2 regions of the Paenalcaligenes sp. Me131 genome follow, and region 1 is predicted to be linked to the other one. Evidence: predicted binding sites of a transcription regulator. Region 1 holds the regulator's gene; the other holds the start of a gene.
What was found. Region 1 encodes HrcA, which represses chaperone genes, less so after heat shock. Its sites were predicted from a motif close to TTAGCACTCNNNNNNNNNGAGTGCTAA; they were not measured.

Region 1 (9,107 bases):
CGTTGTTGCGTGCAGTAGCCAGTTCAGCCAAACGACGGTCTTCCTCGGCGTGAGCCTCGGCGTCTTGCATCATGCGCTGTACTTCTTCATCGCTCAAACCAGAGTTGGCTTTGATGGTAACTTTGTTCTCTTTACCTGTGCCTTTGTCTTTGGCGGAAACGTGCAAAATACCGTTTGCGTCAATGTCGAAAGTCACTTCGATCTGTGGCATACCACGTTGTGCTGGTGGAATACCTTCCAGATTGAACTCACCCAACGCTTTGTTACCCGCAGCGATTTCACGCTCACCTTGGAAAACCTTAATGGTTACCGCAGGCTGGTTGTCATCGGCTGTGGAGAACACTTGCGAGTGACGAGTAGGAATCGTGGTGTTCTTCTGAATCATTTTGGTCATCACACCACCCAGGGTTTCAATACCCAAGGACAGCGGTGTAACGTCCAGCAGCAATACGTCAGAACGATCGCCAGACAATACGGAACCTTGAATTGCTGCACCAGCGGCAACCGCTTCGTCAGGGTTCACGTCACGGCGTGGATCACGACCAAAGAACTCTTTCACACGTTCTTGCACTTTAGGCATACGTGTCATACCACCAACCAAGATCACATCGTCGATCTCGGACACTTTCACGCCTGCATCTTTGATAGCAATGCGGCAAGGTTCGATAGAACGCTCGATCAGATCTTCAACCAACGCTTCCAATTTGGCGCGTGTGATTTTCAGGTTCAAGTGTTTAGGACCGGAAGCATCTGCTGTGATGTACGGCAGGTTGATTTCAGTCTGTTGTGTAGACGACAGTTCGATCTTGGCTTTTTCTGCGGACTCTTTCAGACGTTGCAGTGCCAATACATCTTTGGACAGGTCTACGCCACTTTCTTTCTTAAACTCGTCGATGATGTAGTCAATGATACGTTGGTCAAAGTCTTCACCACCCAAGAAGGTGTCACCGTTCGTGGACAACACTTCAAACTGTTTTTCACCATCGATGTCAGCGATTTCGATGATGGATACGTCAAACGTACCGCCACCCAAGTCGTACACAGCGATTTTACGGTCACCATCGGAAGCCTTATCCAAACCAAACGCCAATGCCGCAGCAGTAGGTTCGTTGATGATACGTTTTACGTCCAGCCCAGCGATACGGCCGGCATCTTTAGTGGCTTGACGCTGGCTGTCGTTGAAGTACGCAGGCACAGTGATCACAGCTTCGGTCACTTCATGACCCAAGTAGTCTTCCGCTGTTTTCTTCATTTTGCGCAGGGTGTCAGCAGAAACTTGCTGAGGAGCCAACGCTTTGCCTTGGGCTTCAACCCATGCATCACCGTTATCTGCCTTAACGATTTTGTAAGGCATCAACGAAATATCTTTCTGTACCGCTTTTTCGTCGAATTTACGACCGATCAAACGCTTCACAGCAAACAATGTGTTCTGTGGGTTTGTCACGGCTTGACGCTTAGCAGGTGCACCTACCAGTACTTCACCATCAGGCATGTAAGCAACGATGGAAGGGGTGGTACGAGTACCTTCTGCGTTTTCAATAATTTTGACCTGGTCACCGTCCATTACGGCAACACAACTGTTGGTTGTACCAAGGTCAATACCAATAATCTTGCTCATATTTTTGATTTACCTTGCAAAAATCAGCGTACCCATCTTGGGGATACCGCTCAGTTATTACTATGATTTACAGATGGGGACTCGCTAAACATTTTCAAGCCCCCATAACAAAATAATTTAGGCTGGTGCTTGCCCTGAAGACACCATCACCAAGGCTGGACGCAATACGCGATCGGCTAATACATAACCTTTTTGCAATGCCATCGCGACCGTGCCTTCAGCTTGATCTGAGGGAACGGTAGAAATCGCTTGATGCAGATGCGGGTCAAACTTATCGCCTGCTTGCGGCGCTACTTCTTTAAGCTGGTTGCGTGTAAACGCGTTATCCAACTGACGCAGCGTGGTCTCTACGCCCTCACGGAAGGCTTCAATCGTTTGTTCTTCTTGTGCCAGCGCAGCTTCCAAGCTATCACGTACTGGCAACAGGCTCTCGGCAAAGGACTCAGTCCCAAATTTACGTGCCTTCGATACCTCGTCATCCGCACGACGGCGAATGTTTTCCATTTCGGCTTTAGCGCGCAGCAACTGATCGTAGTACTGGGCTACTTTAGCCTGAGCTTCTTCCAACTGCTGATCCAGTCCAGACTCGACAAGCGATTCTGCTGCCACATCAATGGACTCGTTTTCAGGTTGGTTGTCTTCAGGAATCTGGTTTTCGTTCTGGTCTGTTGATGCAGACATAATGGATCTCCACGGCAAAAAAACATCACTGTTTCTCATATGGGGATCACACACCCCATATTCAAGAGATCCACGGCTATTTTTACATTTAGCTTATGCGAGCCAGCCTGCCGCGTGTTCGCGAACCAAGTGCGCTAAGCCATCTACCCACTCAGCATCATCGTTCAAACAGGGGATATAAGCGAAATCTTGCCCGCCCTCTTCTAAGAACGCATCACGGCACATGAGTTTGATTTCTTCCAGCGTTTCTAAGCAATCCGCCAAAAACCCCGGACAGACCACATGCACGTTTTTCACCCCTTCCTTAGCCCACTGACGTAACAGCGGTTCGGTGTAGGGTTCTAACCAGCGCTCGGCTCCAAAACGGCTTTGGAAAGCAGCATGCACGGGTACACCGGTGGTTTCTAATTCGCGGCGTAACGCGGCGGTAGTCAACATGCACTCACGGTGATACGGATCACCTTTTTCAGCGCAGCGACGTGGCAAACCGTGGAAGCTCAGCAGCAAACGCTCAGGCTTACCCTGCGCTCCCCAATAGGTAGTAATGGATTGTGCTAACGGTTTGATATACGCGGGATGATCACAGTAACTGCGTATAAAACGCAGCTCGGGTTGATTGCGCATTTTCGCGGCATAACGCGTTACGGCGTCTACGGCTGTGGCCGTCGTACTTGCCGCATACTGTGGATACAACGGCACCACCAAGATGCGTTCACAGCCCTGCGCGCGCAGTTTATCTACCGCACTTTCTACTGACGGGTTGCCATAGCGCATCGCCAATTCTACTTTGACGTGTTGGCCAGTTGGGTCCAGACGTTGCTGCAAACCATCTGCTTGTCGCTGGCTGTACACCAACAGCGGCGCCCCTTCAGGCATCCAGATCATTTGGTATTTCTCTACCAACTTACGTGGTCTGAATGGCAAGATCGCCCCGCGCAAAATCAATTGCCACACCGGTTGCGGGATCTCAATCACTCGCGGGTCCGATAAGAACTCTTTGAGATAACGTCGTATAGAACCAGCATCCGGTTGATCTGGGGTACCCAGATTCATCACCACTATACCTACTGGCGTAGCGGGACGACTGGTAATGTGCGCATCCAGCAAAGATGGATCCGATGGTTCAGGCAAATAGGTAGTTAACAGCATATGTACGCCCTATGCGCCGCACTGAGCCCTCTCGTGCAGCGCCATTCTTATCAATTATTCTGGTTACAGCTCAAGGCATTGGACAATAACTTGGCGGTGATGTCCACGATAGGGATCACCTTGTCATAAGCCATGCGTGAAGGGCCGATCACCCCCAAGGTGCCCACCACCTCACCGTCTACGCCATAAGGGGCTGTCACCATGGAAACGTCGTCTAAAGGCAACAACGTGGAATCACCACCAATATAAATTTGTACGCCGTGTGCATGACTGGAGGCATCCAACAAATGCAGCAATTCAGTTTTCTTTTCAAACAGCTGAAATAAGCGACGTAAACGGCTTAGATCATCCGTCATTTCGCTCACGTCCAAGAGCTTACTTTCACCGAAAATCACCACATCTTCTTCTACGTCAGACTCGGCTGTGCTGGCGGCTACGGCGGCTTGCATCAACTTAGAAATGTCTACTTGAAGGCTAGACAGCTCATCTGCTAACGACTCGCGCACCACAGAAAATGACTTTCCTGAGAAGTGCTGATTAAAGAAATTGCTGGCTTCAGTAAGCTCTTCTTCGCGATACTCTCGCGACATAAACAAAATGCGATTTTGCACGTCACCGTCGGGGGACACCATAATCAGCAGCACCCGTTTCCCCGAGAGGCGAATGAACTCAATATGTTTGAAGGTTTGTGCACGGCGCGGCACCATCACCACGCCTGCAAATTGCGACAAATTAGACAACAACGCTGCCGCCGATGACACGGCACGAGCCGGCTCTTCCATCGGCAAACGCAATTGCAGGGGTTCAATGTGGGGTACCTCGAATTGCGGTACGGCCAAGAGCCTATCCACAAACATGCGATACCCTTGAGGCGTAGGAATACGCCCCGCCGATGTATGCGGACTATGAATCAACCCTAGGTCTTCCAGATCAGCCATCACGTTACGTATGGTGGCTGGCGACAGGTCAAAAAGCCTAGATAAGGTACGTGACCCCACCGGCTGACCGTCAGCAATGTAACGCTCAATTAATAGCGTCAATAATGCACTTGATCTATCGTCCAGATATTTTGCCATGCTTATTTCATACACTCACATCAGGATCAAACTGCAGCTTCAATGCCCTAAACCCTTACACAATTCTATAATCCAGTAATTCAGATTATCCTATCCCTATTCCATCATAAGGCAATTTACCTCATGCATTTCAAAACGGTCGCCCTCGTGGGTCGCTATCATGACTCGGGACTTGATGCCCCGCTGCGAGCCGTTGCCCACACGCTGAAGCAAGCGGGTTGCTCGGTCATTATAGAAAGCGACACAGCGCGCTACACCGGTATACAGGATATCCCCTGTGTCAGTTTTGACGAAATCGGCCAGCAGGCCGATCTCGCTATCATCGTGGGCGGTGACGGCACGATGCTGGGTGCAGCACGCCAATTGGCGCACAGCGGCGTTCCCTTGATTGGTATTAACCACGGGCGATTAGGTTTTATCACCGACATCCCCCTGCCACACGCTCACGAAGCAATCACCAGCGTCATCAACGGCCAGTACGAAACTGAGCACCGCAGCCTACTAGAAGGCCGTGTTGTACGCGATGGCGAAACACTGGTTTCGGGTATCGCGCTCAATGATATCGTAATTAACCGCGCAGGTCGTGGCGGCATGATAGAGCTGCGTGTAGAGCTAGATGGTGTGTTTATGCATCGCCAACGCGCCGACGGTGTAGTCGTAGCCACACCAACCGGCTCCACAGCCTACGCGCTGGCAGCAAACGGCCCTATTCTGTACCCCACGCTCAATGCCTTCTTGCTGGTGCCTGTGGCACCGCAAACGCTGTCCAATCGCCCTGTAGTGGTACCTGACAGCAGCACATTGAGCCTGACCATTACCGCCTTGGGCCGAGTCGAATCGGGCGCTAGCGTGCACTTCGATATGCAGGCTTGGTCTGACTGCCAGCCTGGCGACTGTGTAGAAATTCGCCGCGCTCAGAAAACAGTTTGTTTTATTCACCCCACCGGCTACAGTTTCTTTTCTACTTTGCGTCAGAAATTGGACTGGAACCGTATCCCACAACCCAACGACGCCAACGAATAATCCCTGCTTATGCTGCGATCCCTGCATATACGTGATTTTGTCATTGTGGATGAAGCCCTCATCGATTTCGAAGATGGCTTCACCGTCTTTTCTGGTGAAACTGGTGCCGGGAAATCCATACTTATAGATGCGCTGTCGCTGCTGCTTGGCGCTCGCGGCGACACCCGTGTCATACGTGAAGGGTGCGAGAAAACCGATCTCAGTGCGCACTTTGATCTGGATGATGACATTCGTGAATGGCTGAAAAATAACGACTTGGACGATGGCGAGGATTTATTGCTACGCCGTGTCATTGACGCTCAAGGCCGTAGTCGTGCATATATCAACGGCACAGCCGCCACCTTGGGGCAACTGCGTGATGTGGGTGAACACCTTGTAGACATACATGGTCAGCATGCCCATCAAAGCCTGCTCAAAAGTGCAAATCAATATGCGTTGTTAGACTCACAAGGTGGACACCAAGAGCTAGCCAAGCAAGTAGCGGCTGCATGGAACACATGGCAATCTCTACAGCAACGCTTACACCAAGCCCAAGAACATTCGGCAGGCTTACAAGCCGAACGCGAAAAGCTGCAATGGCAATACGATGAGCTGCAAACCTTAGCGTTGCAACCAGGCGAGTGGGAACAAACCGGTGTAGAGCATCAGCGCTTAGCACATGCGCAATCGCTACTGGATGGTGCGACGCGTGCTTTAAATTTACTGGATGGTGAAGACCAAGCCGCACAACGTGCGTTGTTCTCAGCCACACAAGAAATCACCAAATTGCTGCACCATGACCCCGCCGCTTTGCAGCCCATTCTGGACACACTAGAATCTGCGCGTATCGCAAGCTCTGAAGCCATTTCTGATTTAAATAGCTACGTGAGTGCGGTAGAACTAGACCCTGATCGTTTGTCTGTACTAGAAGAGCGCATGGCAGACATTTTCAGCATGGCACGCAAATACCGCTGCGAACCTGAAGAGCTACTGGCGCTGTTTGAGTCTATTACCCAACAGTTGGAACAACTGACCGAAGATGCTGACTTAGAACAGTTGGAAGCTAAAGTCGCTCAAGCCAAAACCCACTACGACACAGCAGCAGCTCAACTCAGTCAAGCGCGCTTGATCACCAGCAAACAATTGAGCCAGCAAGTCAGCCATGCCATGCAAGAGCTTTCCATGCAAGGCGGCCAATTTGCCGTAGAACTCAATGCTTGTAAACCTTCTGCGCACGGCAATGAGCAGGTGGAGTTCCTCGTGGCGGGTCACGCTGGTGTACGCCCTGCCCCCTTGGCCAAAGTAGCCTCTGGTGGCGAGCTGGCAAGGATATCTCTCGCCTTGGCCGTGATTGCCAGCCAAGCAGCCCAAGTGCCTACCTTAATCTTTGACGAAGTCGATACCGGTATTGGTGGTGCCGTGGCCGAAGTAGTAGGTAAATTGCTGCGTGAGCTGGGACAACGCCATCAGGTGCTGTGCGTAACTCACTTGCCGCAAGTGGCTGCTCAAGGCCAACATCACTTGCAAGTCAGCAAACGCAGTCACGATGGTCAAACCCGTTCACACATACACGCGCTGGACAACAACGCTCGCGTGGAAGAGATCTCGCGTATGTTAGGTGGTATCGCCATCACCGACACTACTCGTCAGCACGCCAAAGAGATGCTATCTCGTCCATAAAAAAACGGCTTGCACGTAATATGCAAGCCGTTTTTCATCGTACTAGCCGTACTGATCACCACTACTTAGCGAGGCATGCCTCGGCCAGTCGCGCGACCAGTGCTGGTGCAATCATTGCACAGGCCATACAACACCATTGTGTGGCTTTCCAGCTCGAAACCTAACTTATCAGCAATTTTATGCTGACGTTTTTCAATTTCAGGATCAGAAAACTCAACCACTTTTGCACAATTGGTGCAAATAAAGTGATCGTGGTGATCCCCATCGTTTAATTCAAATACCGCTTTGCCACCATCAAACTGGCTGCGAGCCAAAATACCAGCTTGCTCGAATTGAGTCAGCACACGGTACACTGTGGCCAAACCAATATCCACATCGTCGGCAATCAGCAGACGGTACACATCTTCTGCGCTTAAATGACGCAGCTCTTGGGTATCGTCGTTGCGGCGAAAAATATCAAGAATCTTGAGGCGTGGGAATGTCGCCTTAAGCCCCATGCTTTTCAGTTCGTTTTGATCGTTCATAGCTAAAATTAATATCTGAAAGGGGGAAGGGTTCGAGACCCATCTGGCAACAAGCACCGACGGATTCCGAGATGGGTTACATCGTAGCATAATGCACGGATGTCCAAACTCATATCCCTTATAATAACGATTTTATTTAACAAGAGCACGGTAAGCTGATGAAAGCAAAAAACTACTCTTCTGTCCTACGCACCGGCGCAGCCATGTGTTTTACCGCACTATTACTGAGCGCGTGCGGCGGTACAAAGTGGGGATTTCCTTACAAAGCTGACATACAGCAAGGTAACTGGATTACCTCTGAGCAGGTAGAACAACTGCGCGTCGGCATGACCCGTGAGCAAGTACGTTTCGTACTGGGCACCCCTACTCTGCAAGATATTTTCCACTCGGATCGCTGGGATTACCCTTACTACAACAAACCTGGCTACGGCGACGTACAGAAACGTTTGTTTACCGTTTGGTTTGATGGCAACACCTTGGTGCGCTGGGATGGTGATCACCAACCTAATCACGAGCCATTCCAAAACCCCGCCACAATGGGCCCAGACACCCCTAACACCATTCAGCAAAGCGTAGATGAATCCCCATTGGAAGCAGAAAACCCCAATATCACGGACAACTACCGCAGCCCTGATCAATAATTTCTGGAATTTGTATGCGTATCGCCATTGCTGGAGCAAGCGGCCGTATGGGCCGCATGCTGATTGAAGCTGTACTGAACAGCAACGACATGACTCTCGCCGTTGCGCTCGACCATACTGGCTCTACTTCCGTAGGCCAAGATGCGGGTGCATTTATGGGTTGCGCCACAGGGGTGGCTATTAGTGACGATCTTAATCAGTTAGCAAACGCCGACTGCTTAATTGACTTCACTCGCCCCGCAGGCACATTGGCACACCTAGACGCTTGCGTGCGTCACAACACCAAGTGCGTGATTGGTACTACCGGTTTTTCTGAAGCCGAAAAAGCCCTCATCCAACAAGCCGCCGAAAAAGTCGCTGTGCTGTTTGCCCCCAACATGAGCGTAGGCGTGAACGCCACGCTAAAACTGTTGGAAATGGCAGCAAAAATGCTGCAAAGCGGCTTTGATGTGGAAGTTTTTGAAGCCCATCACCGTCATAAAGTAGATGCGCCATCCGGCACGGCCTTAGCGATGGGTGAAGCGATTGCCACAGCCTGGAACAAACCACTAGACGAGATCGCCGACTGGGCACGCCACGGTCACACCGGTGCGCGCAAAGAAGGCAATATTGGTTTCTCGGTAGTACGTGGTGGCGACATTATTGGCGATCACACCGTATTTTTCTGCGGCGAAGGTGAGCGTATTGAGATTTCTCACCGTGCCAGTAACCGCACTATCTACGCACAAGGTAGCTT
Region 2 (9,107 bases), on a different contig from region 1:
TTAGGCAGTCAGACTGGTTAGCTTAAGCAAATGCTGACGGTGACGACAGAGGACGCAGGCGGTTATTTCTCTTCGTCGCGTAATGTGAGTACTTTGACGCCAGTACGTGTGACAGCGACGGTGTGCTCAAATTGTGCAGATAGTTTCCCGTCATCAGTTACTACTGTCCAGCCGTCGTGCTCGGTGTGCACGTAATAGCTGCCTTGATTCAGCATGGGTTCAATGGTGAATACCATGCCTTCTTTTAACGTTTGCCCCGTTTTGGGTTTGCCCCAATGCAGCACATCAGGCGGTTCGTGCATTTCTCTACCAATACCGTGGCCGCAGTAGTCTCTAACAACCGAGTAACCGTGCAGGCGTGCGTGGCGTTCAATCGCATGACCTACATCGCCAAGTCGTGCCCCAGGGCGCACAGCGCGAATGCCTTTCCACATGGCTTCATAGGTGATCTGCACGAGTTTCTTGGCCGCAGGGGATACCTCACCCACCATATAGGTTTTGCTAGAGTCAGCAATAAACCCATTTTTCTCTAACGTAATATCGAAGTTCACAATATCGCCGTTTTGGAGAATGTCGGTGTGTGAGGGCATGCCATGACACACCACGTTGTTAGGTGAGGCATTGAGTGCAAAAGCGTAGCCATATTGGCCTTTGCTGGCAGGGCGAGCGTGTAGGTTATGCACAATGAAGTGATCAACAATGTCGTTGATTTGCATGGTAGACATGCCTATCAAGTTGTAGGTGTCGATGTGTGCAAAAACCGAGGCCAGCAGTTTTCCTGATTCGGCCATTAACGAGATTTCTTCGGGGCTTTTAATCATAAGGATGTGCTACTTGCCGATTGAGGGTCTACGCCTGCGGCTTGCAGTTCACGAGCAACCAACTCATTAAATGGCACGGTGGGATTCATTTCGCACAACATACCCATTTTGATCCAGAAAGCGGCTTGTGCATTGATGGACCTGCAGGTGACGGCGCTAGCTTTGCGTAGTTGGTCGTGCAGTTCATCGTCGATATTTACTATACCCATATACCACCTATATACGAAACGTATATGAATCATAGCATGATCATCACGGCTGTTTGTGAGAAAAATAGACTGGGTTTTCTATATTGTGTTGTGCGGTGAGCAGAGGAATGGTGCAGGTGGCTGGGTGAGGTGAGTGAATGCGAACAGCCATCTGGTGAGAGGTGGGCGTGACGGGTAATCACGACGGTGAGCACAACGAAAAAACCCTGCAGCAATGCTGCAGGGTTTTTAGAAGGGTTTCGTACCTTGCTAAGCAAGGCACGAAGGAGGATGGGTGCTTAGAAGCCGCCCATGCCGCCCATACCACCCATACCGCCCATGCCGCCCATGTCAGGCATACCGCCATCGGCTTTGTCGTCAGCGATTTCAGCAACAGCAACTTCTGTTGTCAGCAACAAGCTGGCAACGGATGCAGCGTTTTGCAGAGCTGTACGTGTTACTTTGGTTGGATCCAGAACACCAGCCGCTACCAAGTCTGTGTACTCGCCTGTGGAAGCGTTGTAACCGTAGTTACCTTCGCCAGCAGCAACAGCGTTTACTACTACGCTTGGCTCGTCGCCAGCGTTAGCAACGATAGTGCGCAGAGGTGCTTCGATAGCGCGCAGTACCAGTTTGATACCAGCGTCTTGATCCAGGTTGTCGCCTGTCAGTGCAGCAACAGCAGCGCGTGCACGAATCAGAGCAACACCACCGCCAGGAACAATACCTTCTTCTACAGCAGCGCGAGTGGCGTGCAGAGCATCTTCCACGCGAGCTTTTTTCTCTTTCATTTCAACTTCAGTTGCAGCACCAACGCGGATCACAGCAACACCGCCAGCCAGTTTGGCTACGCGTTCTTGCAGTTTTTCACGATCGTAGTCGGAAGTTGCTTCTTCGATCTGAACACGGATTTGTTTTACACGTGCTTCGATGGATGGGCTGTCGCCTGCGCCATCAATGATCGTTGTGTTTTCTTTACCTACTTCGATGCGTTTGGCTTGACCCAGGTGCTCAAGAGTAGTTGTTTCCAGAGACATACCGGTTTCTTCGGAAATCACGGTACCGCCAGTCAGGATAGCGATGTCTTCCAGCATAGCTTTACGACGGTCGCCGAAGCCTGGAGCTTTAACAGCAACAGTTTTCAGGATACCGCGGATGTTGTTCACAACCAGAGTAGCCAGTGCTTCGCCTTCTACGTCTTCAGCAATGATCAGCAGAGGACGGCTGGATTTTGCAACTTGCTCCAGAACTGGCAGCAGGTCACGGATGTTGCTGATTTTCTTGTCGAAGATCAGGATGAAAGGCTCATCCATTGCAGCAACTTGTTTGTCTGCGTTGGTGATGAAGTAAGGAGACAGGTAGCCACGGTCGAACTGCATACCTTCTACTACGTCCAGTTCGTTTTCCAGGGATTTACCGTCTTCAACAGTAATCACACCTTCTTTACCCACTTTGTCCATGGCGTTAGCAATGATTTCGCCGATGGATGTATCGCTGTTTGCAGAGATAGAACCAACTTGAGCGATTTCTTTGCTTGTAGCGCAAGGACGGGACAGTTTGCGCAGTTCTTCAACTGTTACAGCAACAGCTTTATCGATACCGCGTTTCAGGTCCATTGGGTTGATGCCAGCGGCAACGTATTTCAGACCTTCTTCAACGATGGCTTGAGCCAATACAGTAGCGGTAGTAGTACCGTCACCAGCGTTGTCGGAAGTTTTGGAAGCAACTTCTTTCACCAGTTGAGCGCCGATGTTTTCGAATTTGTCTTTCAGTTCGATTTCTTTAGCAACGGAGACACCGTCTTTAGTAACGGTAGGAGCGCCGAAAGAGCGGTCCAGAACAACGTTACGGCCTTTAGGGCCCATCGTTGTTTTTACAGCGTTAGCCAATGTGTTTACGCCGCGTACGATACGTGAGCGGGCGTCATCACCAAAAAATACTTGTTTAGCAGCCATTGTATATTCTTCCTAGAATTTGGTACGTGAGACGTAGGGTTACTCGATGATCGCGAGAACTTCTTCTTCGCGGATAACCAGCAGCTCTTCGCCGTCTACTTTGACAGCCTGGCCAGCGTATTTGCCGAACAAAATTTTATCGCCGACTTTCAGGTCCAGGGGCTGAACCTTGCCGTCATCTGTGCGTTTGCCGGGGCCTACTGCCACTACTTCACCTTGATCAGGTTTTTCAGCAGCGCTCTCAGGGATAACAATACCGGAGGCAGTGGTGCGCTCGTTGTCCAGACGCTTTACGATCACGCGATCGTTCAGAGGACGTAATGCCATGGTTGAACTCCTGTTCAAAAAAAGCAAATAAATTGGATAAAAATGGTTCGGGAGAGGCATTAGCACTCAACCCGAGGGAGTGCTAATAATTATAAGGGCGAAAATTTGTATTTCAAGAGCCTATATACCTAGGGGATGTAAGTGTTTCTCCTAGGCATTAGTAGACTGGGAAATCTCACCTAAGCTGCATCAATCCATGCGAATCAGGGTTTTGCCCTCTACCCCTAACCACCTATTATTTCTACATGGGGGTGGTGAGCGTGCTTTCAAGGTGCTGTTACATTTCTAGTGTGCGTAACAGGTGGTAGTGCTTGCGCTGTCACAAGGCAAACAAAGCCCAAGTATGATGTACTAATGATATGTTTTTATGTGATTGCTGTTCTGTTTAGGGAGAGTGCAAAGCATGTCCGGGTCCAGTCTTTATGACCAATTTATAACGTTGGCGAAAAATCAGGAAAAACGTGTATGCGCCGTGGCGCATCCCTGCGATGAAGTCTCTCTGAGCGCCGCTTTGGAAGCGCGCGAGCAAGGTTTTTTTGATTTAGTGTTGGTGGGGCCGGAATCCCGCATCAAAGCAGTAGCCAGTGCGCATCAGTTAGATATTGCTAACGTGCGCATCGTCAATGCAGCACATAGCCACGAGTCGGCTGAAATGGCGGTACGCGAAGTGATGGCAGGGCGTGCCGATCTACTGATGAAAGGCAGCTTGCATACTGATGAGTTGATGCACGCGGTATTGGCTACGGATGGCAAAGGGTTACGTACTGAGCGCAGACTCAGCCATGTGTTTTTAATGGATGTGCCGCGCTATTCCGATTTGCTGTTCATCACTGATGCGGCAATTAATATTCACCCTGATCTCACCACCAAAGCGGATATCGTTCAAAACGCCATTGATCTGCACTACGGTTTAGGGCTGGGTCAGCCTCGTGTGGCCCTACTATCCGCGGTAGAGCAAGTGACAGCCAAAATCCCTAGCACTTTAGAAGCCGCAGCGCTGTGCAAAATGGCCGATAGAGGGCAAATTACGGGTGGATTGGTAGACGGCCCGTTGGCGTTGGATAATGCGATTAGCGTGGCGGCCGCTGAAATCAAAGGCATACATTCTCCTGTCGCAGGCAGAGCGCAGATTCTGGTCGTACCTGATCTAGAGGCCGGTAATATGTTGGCGAAAAATCTAAGCTTTATGTCGGGTGCGAAAGCGGCCGGTATTGTGTTGGGTGGGCGTGTGCCTATTATCTTGACCAGTAGGGCAGATAGCGGTGAAACCCGTTTAGCATCGTGCGCGGTAGCGTCGGTTTACGCGGCTTATCAACAAGCACAGCGTGCTGCCGCATTGTTGGCTCAGCAGGAGTCATAGTATGAGCATTGATACCTTGTTGGTGGTGAACGCGGGTAGTTCCAGCTTGAAGTTTCACGTGTATGCACTAGATCAAGAGCAAGCAGAAGGGCTTCGTTTTTGGTTTGGTGGTCAGGTATCCGGTATTGGTACGTCACGCGCAGTGCTGAAGGTCAAAGACTCTGATGGCAAAGAGCTGATCAATCAGAAGCTCAGCGAAGAAGACGCCAGTAATTTGCGCCAAGCACAGGATTTGTTGGCGACCTGGTTAGCCACCCAATTAGACAAAGCGCCTGTGGCGGTAGGTCACCGTATCGTGCACGGCGGCGTCAAAATGACAGGCAGCCGAGTCATTGATGAAGACGTATTGTGGTACTTGGATAGCCTGGCACCATTGGCGCCTTTGCATCAGCACAATAACTTGGCACCCGTGTCTGTGATTAAAGAGCGTTGGCCAGAAATGCTGCAAGTGGCGTGCGTGGATACGGCGTTTCATTGCTGCCAAAGCACCATGGTGAACCACTACGCATTGCCTGAAAAATATTACGAGCAAGGTGTACGTCGGTACGGTTTTCATGGCTTGTCGTACCAATATATTAGTGAGTACTTGGCTGAAAATATGCCTAGACTGCATCAAGGGCGGGTGCTGGTTGCGCACTTAGGCTCAGGTGCTTCGGCAACGATGGTGGTAAACGGGCTAAGTCGTGAAAGCACGATGGGCTTTACGGCGTTAGATGGCTTACCTATGGCCACGCGTCCTGGGCGTTTGGATGCCGGTGTGGTGCTGTGGTGGATGCAGCAGCAAGATATGACTGCCGCCCAGATTCAAAACCTGTTGTATAACGAGTCAGGCCTTAAAGGTATGTCAGGTATCAGTGGGGATATGCGTGAACTGCTGGCGAGTGATGCGCCGTCCGCAAAGTTAGCGGTAGATTATTACGCCTATCGAGTGGCAGAAAGTTTGGCTGGCCTGTGTGTCTCAGCCCAAGGTGTGGATGCTTTAGTGTTCACAGCGGGTGTGGGTGAGCACAGCCCAGAGATACGTGCTCGTATCGTGGCGCATTTGGGCTGGTTGGGGCTAGAGTTGGATGCGGAAGCAAATGCTACCAATCAGCCGCTGATTTCCACCCCGCATAGCAAGGTGGAAATCCGTGTGATACCTACGAACGAAGAGCTGGTCATCGCTCGCGAAACCTTGCGCCACTATAAAGAGCAATAGTACTAGCGCAACATGCCGGCCGCTGCCGTTTGGTGAGTGGCCGGATCAATCAAAATAAACGCGCCTGTAGCGGGTTGCGTTTGATAGGCCTCATTCACCAAGGGGTCACGTACTGTCAGACTAATAGCAGCCAGATCATTCATGTGCAAACTTTGCGAGCCAGAAATAGGCTCTAAGGTTTCAATGTCTCGCACATGATGAATGGCGGTTAATTTGGCTTGTGTGAGGCGTGTACCTTGTTTAAGCAAGTAGTGGCGAGCAGGGTTTAATGCGGTGGTGTCCAGCCAGCATAGGTCTGCTTCTAAGGTGCGCGAGAGCGGAAGCGCCTCGGTGGCGAGGCTGAGTAAATCACCACGAGAAATATCCAACTCTTTATCTAGCGTAAGTGTCACGGCGTCGCCAGCTTGCACGCTATTAACGGCTTGGCCTGAGCGTAATAGCGATGTGATGCGGGCCGTGGTTTGGCTGGGCCACACGCGTACGCTGTCACCTATGCTTAAGGTGCCACGTTGCAACTGCCCAGCATAACCACGAAATGCCTGTGCGCTATGTCCGTCATGGCGTATTACCCACTGTACGAATAGGCGGGCCTCCGACTGCGGCGCAGGGGCTTCGGTGGGCAACTGCTCTAATCGTTGCAGTAGCGGCAGGTCTGTAAACCACGGGGTGTGCTCAGAGCGTTGGCTGATGTTGTCGCCTTGCAATGCCGATACTGGAATTGCATGAAAGCTCTTGATGCCTACTTGAGCAGCAAGTTTGGCATACGACGCTTTGATGGTATTGAAGATGTTTTCATCCCAATCCACCAAATCCATTTTGTTGATCGCCACGATAATGTGCGGAATATTCAACAGATGGGCAATAGTAGAGTGGCGACGAGTTTGAGTCAGCAGTTGGCCGTCACGCGCTTTGCTAGCATCAATCAAAATGATGGCGGCTTGTGCGGTGGAAGCACCGGTAATCATGTTGCGTGTGTACTGCTCATGTCCCGGCGCGTCAGCCACAATAAATTTGCGTTTGGGTGTGGCAAAGTATCTATAGGCAATATCTATGGTGATGCCTTGTTCGCGCTCTGCTTCTAAGCCATCCGTTAACAACGCTAAATCCGGTTCGCTAGCCGTGGTACGACGATACTTGGATTTATTGATGGCGGTCAGCTGATCGGCAAAGACGCCTCGGGTGTCTAACAGTAGACGGCCAATTAATGTGGATTTCCCATCGTCTACCGAGCCAGCAGTGATGAAACGTAGTACGTCGGTGGTGTTGGCGTTCACCCAAGATTCATTGACAGTATTCATTAGAAGTATCCTTGTCGTTTGCGATGTTCCATAGAGGCTTCAGAACTTTGGTCGTCCATACGCGTAGCCCCGCGTTCAGTCAGAGTGGCTAAGGCAGTCTCACGAATAATGTCTTCGGGTGAGGCGGCGCTAGACTCCACAGGGCAGGTGCAAGAAATGTCACCGACGGTTCGAAAACGTACTTGTACGCGCTCTATGGTTTCGCCCTCTTGAGGCGGTGTAAGGTCGGTATTGGGGATCAATAAACCATTACGACGCACTACCTCACGTTCATGAGCGTAATAAATGGGGGGCAAGGCAATGTCTTCACGCAAGATGTATTGCCACACATCCAGTTCAGTCCAGTTTGAAATAGGGAAGGCGCGCAGGTTTTCACCGGGGTGTATATGGGTGTTAAACAGATGCCAAAGTTCGGGGCGCTGGTTTTTAGGATCCCATTGACCAAACTCATCTCTAAACGACACAAAGCGTTCTTTGGCACGGGCTTTTTCTTCGTCACGTCTGGCACCGCCTATGCAGGCATCAAAGCCGAATTCGGCGATAGCTTCTAGCAAAGTGACGGCTTGCGCGCCATTGCGTGACGAATTTGCGTGACGCAACACCACTGTGCCGCGAGCAATAGAGTCTTCAACGGAACGCACAATTAAGGTTTCGCCAAGCTCGGCGGCACGTTGATCCCTAAAGGCAATGACTTCGGGATAGTTATGGCCAGTATCTATATGCAGTAAGGGGAAAGGCAGTTTGCCGGGTCTAAAGGCTTTTTCAGCCAGTTTCAGCAATACGGCAGAATCCTTACCGCCAGAAAACAGCAGTGCAGGGCGTTCACATTCGGCAGCGACCTCCCGCAACACGTAAATGGCTTCGGCTTCTAGCCAGTCCAGATGGGTACGAGACGAGGGAAGGGCACTCATGACAGCTCCTGTGTAGTAGAAGATTGAGACAAGGGGGAGGCGTGTAAACCGCACTCCACGCTATGGCGTTGCTCCCACCACCAGCGGCCTGCGCGCAGGTCTTCGCCTGGGCGTATGGCGCGGGTACAGGGATCGCAGCCTATAGAGGGGTAGCCTTGGTCGTGCATGGGGTTATAGGGAATCGCTAAAGCACGAATAATTTCCCATACCTGATCGGTGTTCCAGTCACGCAAAGGGTTAAATTTTTGTAGACCAAATTGCGCGTCATACTCGTGCGCTTGTAGCTCGGTACGCGTTTGTGATTGCTCGCGACGCTGCCCAGTAATCCAGGCTGATTTGCCTTGTAGATAGCGCTGCAAGGGCTGCACTTTACGTAGCTGGCAACAGGCTTGGCGTAAGGCCAAGCTTTCGTAAAAGGCGTAGGCACCGTGCTCAGACACATGGGCGGCCACGGCATTGGCATCGGGCTGTAAAACTGTAATAGCGCTTTGGTAATGTGCTTCTACCCGCTTGGCTAACTCTAAGGTTTGCGTAGGCAAACGGCCGGTATCTAACATGAAGCTAGTAATAGGTAGCTGTTGCTGACGTATGGCGTGTTCTATCACCATATCTTCAGCCGCCAAGGAGTTGGCAAAGACAGCATCTGGATGTTGTTGTGAAATCAGTTGTAGCTGATCCAGTAATTGAGTCCAGAGAGTCTGGGTGACTGTTGATATTTGTTGTACAGCAGAAGAAGTCATGGCGCTATAGTCAGTTTGGAACAGAAGATGGCGTCAGGTTTGGAGAGCCTGGCAATGGGTATGTCAATAGGCCATTGTCAGTGTGTGGGGCAATGAAAGGAACGAACTAAAAGTAGGTTTCTTATGGCGGTTGTCTATATGGAGCAGCAAGCGGGTAGCGTTGGCAGTACTTTGCGTAAGTGGGATAGGCCTGTTACCATGGAGTTAGTGAGATTATTACTACTTCGATATGGTGATAGGTAAAATCAATCAACAGTATTGTATTAATCAATTTCACAAATCAAATAGTGCTTCCTATAATGGAATCAC

Region 2: the regulator HrcA is predicted to act here: its motif matches at 3,351-3,377, upstream of ACLPHM_RS11760 (co-chaperone GroES).

Annotation. Positions count from the first base shown of each region.
Region 1 is NZ_JBKQGY010000001.1:1,483,108-1,492,214, forward strand. It holds gene dnaK (molecular chaperone DnaK) at 1-1,618, opposite strand, end outside; gene grpE (nucleotide exchange factor GrpE) at 1,736-2,299, opposite strand; gene hemH (ferrochelatase) at 2,393-3,448, opposite strand; gene hrcA (heat-inducible transcriptional repressor HrcA) at 3,499-4,512, opposite strand; gene ACLPHM_RS07250 (NAD kinase) at 4,648-5,547, shown strand; gene recN (DNA repair protein RecN) at 5,557-7,206, shown strand; gene fur (ferric iron uptake transcriptional regulator) at 7,272-7,730, opposite strand; gene ACLPHM_RS07265 (outer membrane protein assembly factor BamE) at 7,889-8,371, shown strand; gene dapB (4-hydroxy-tetrahydrodipicolinate reductase) at 8,386-9,107, shown strand, end outside.
Region 2 is NZ_JBKQGY010000003.1:24,157-33,263, reverse strand. It holds gene ACLPHM_RS11780 (AraC family transcriptional regulator) at 1-26, shown strand, start outside; gene map (type I methionyl aminopeptidase) at 63-821, opposite strand; gene ACLPHM_RS11770 (ParD-like family protein) at 818-1,030, opposite strand; gene groL (chaperonin GroEL) at 1,309-2,964, opposite strand; gene ACLPHM_RS11760 (co-chaperone GroES) at 3,004-3,291, opposite strand; gene ACLPHM_RS11755 (phosphate acetyltransferase) at 3,695-4,651, shown strand; gene ACLPHM_RS11750 (acetate/propionate family kinase) at 4,653-5,849, shown strand; gene ACLPHM_RS11745 (sulfate adenylyltransferase subunit 1) at 5,852-7,147, opposite strand; gene cysD (sulfate adenylyltransferase subunit CysD) at 7,147-8,058, opposite strand; gene ACLPHM_RS11735 (phosphoadenylyl-sulfate reductase) at 8,055-8,798, opposite strand.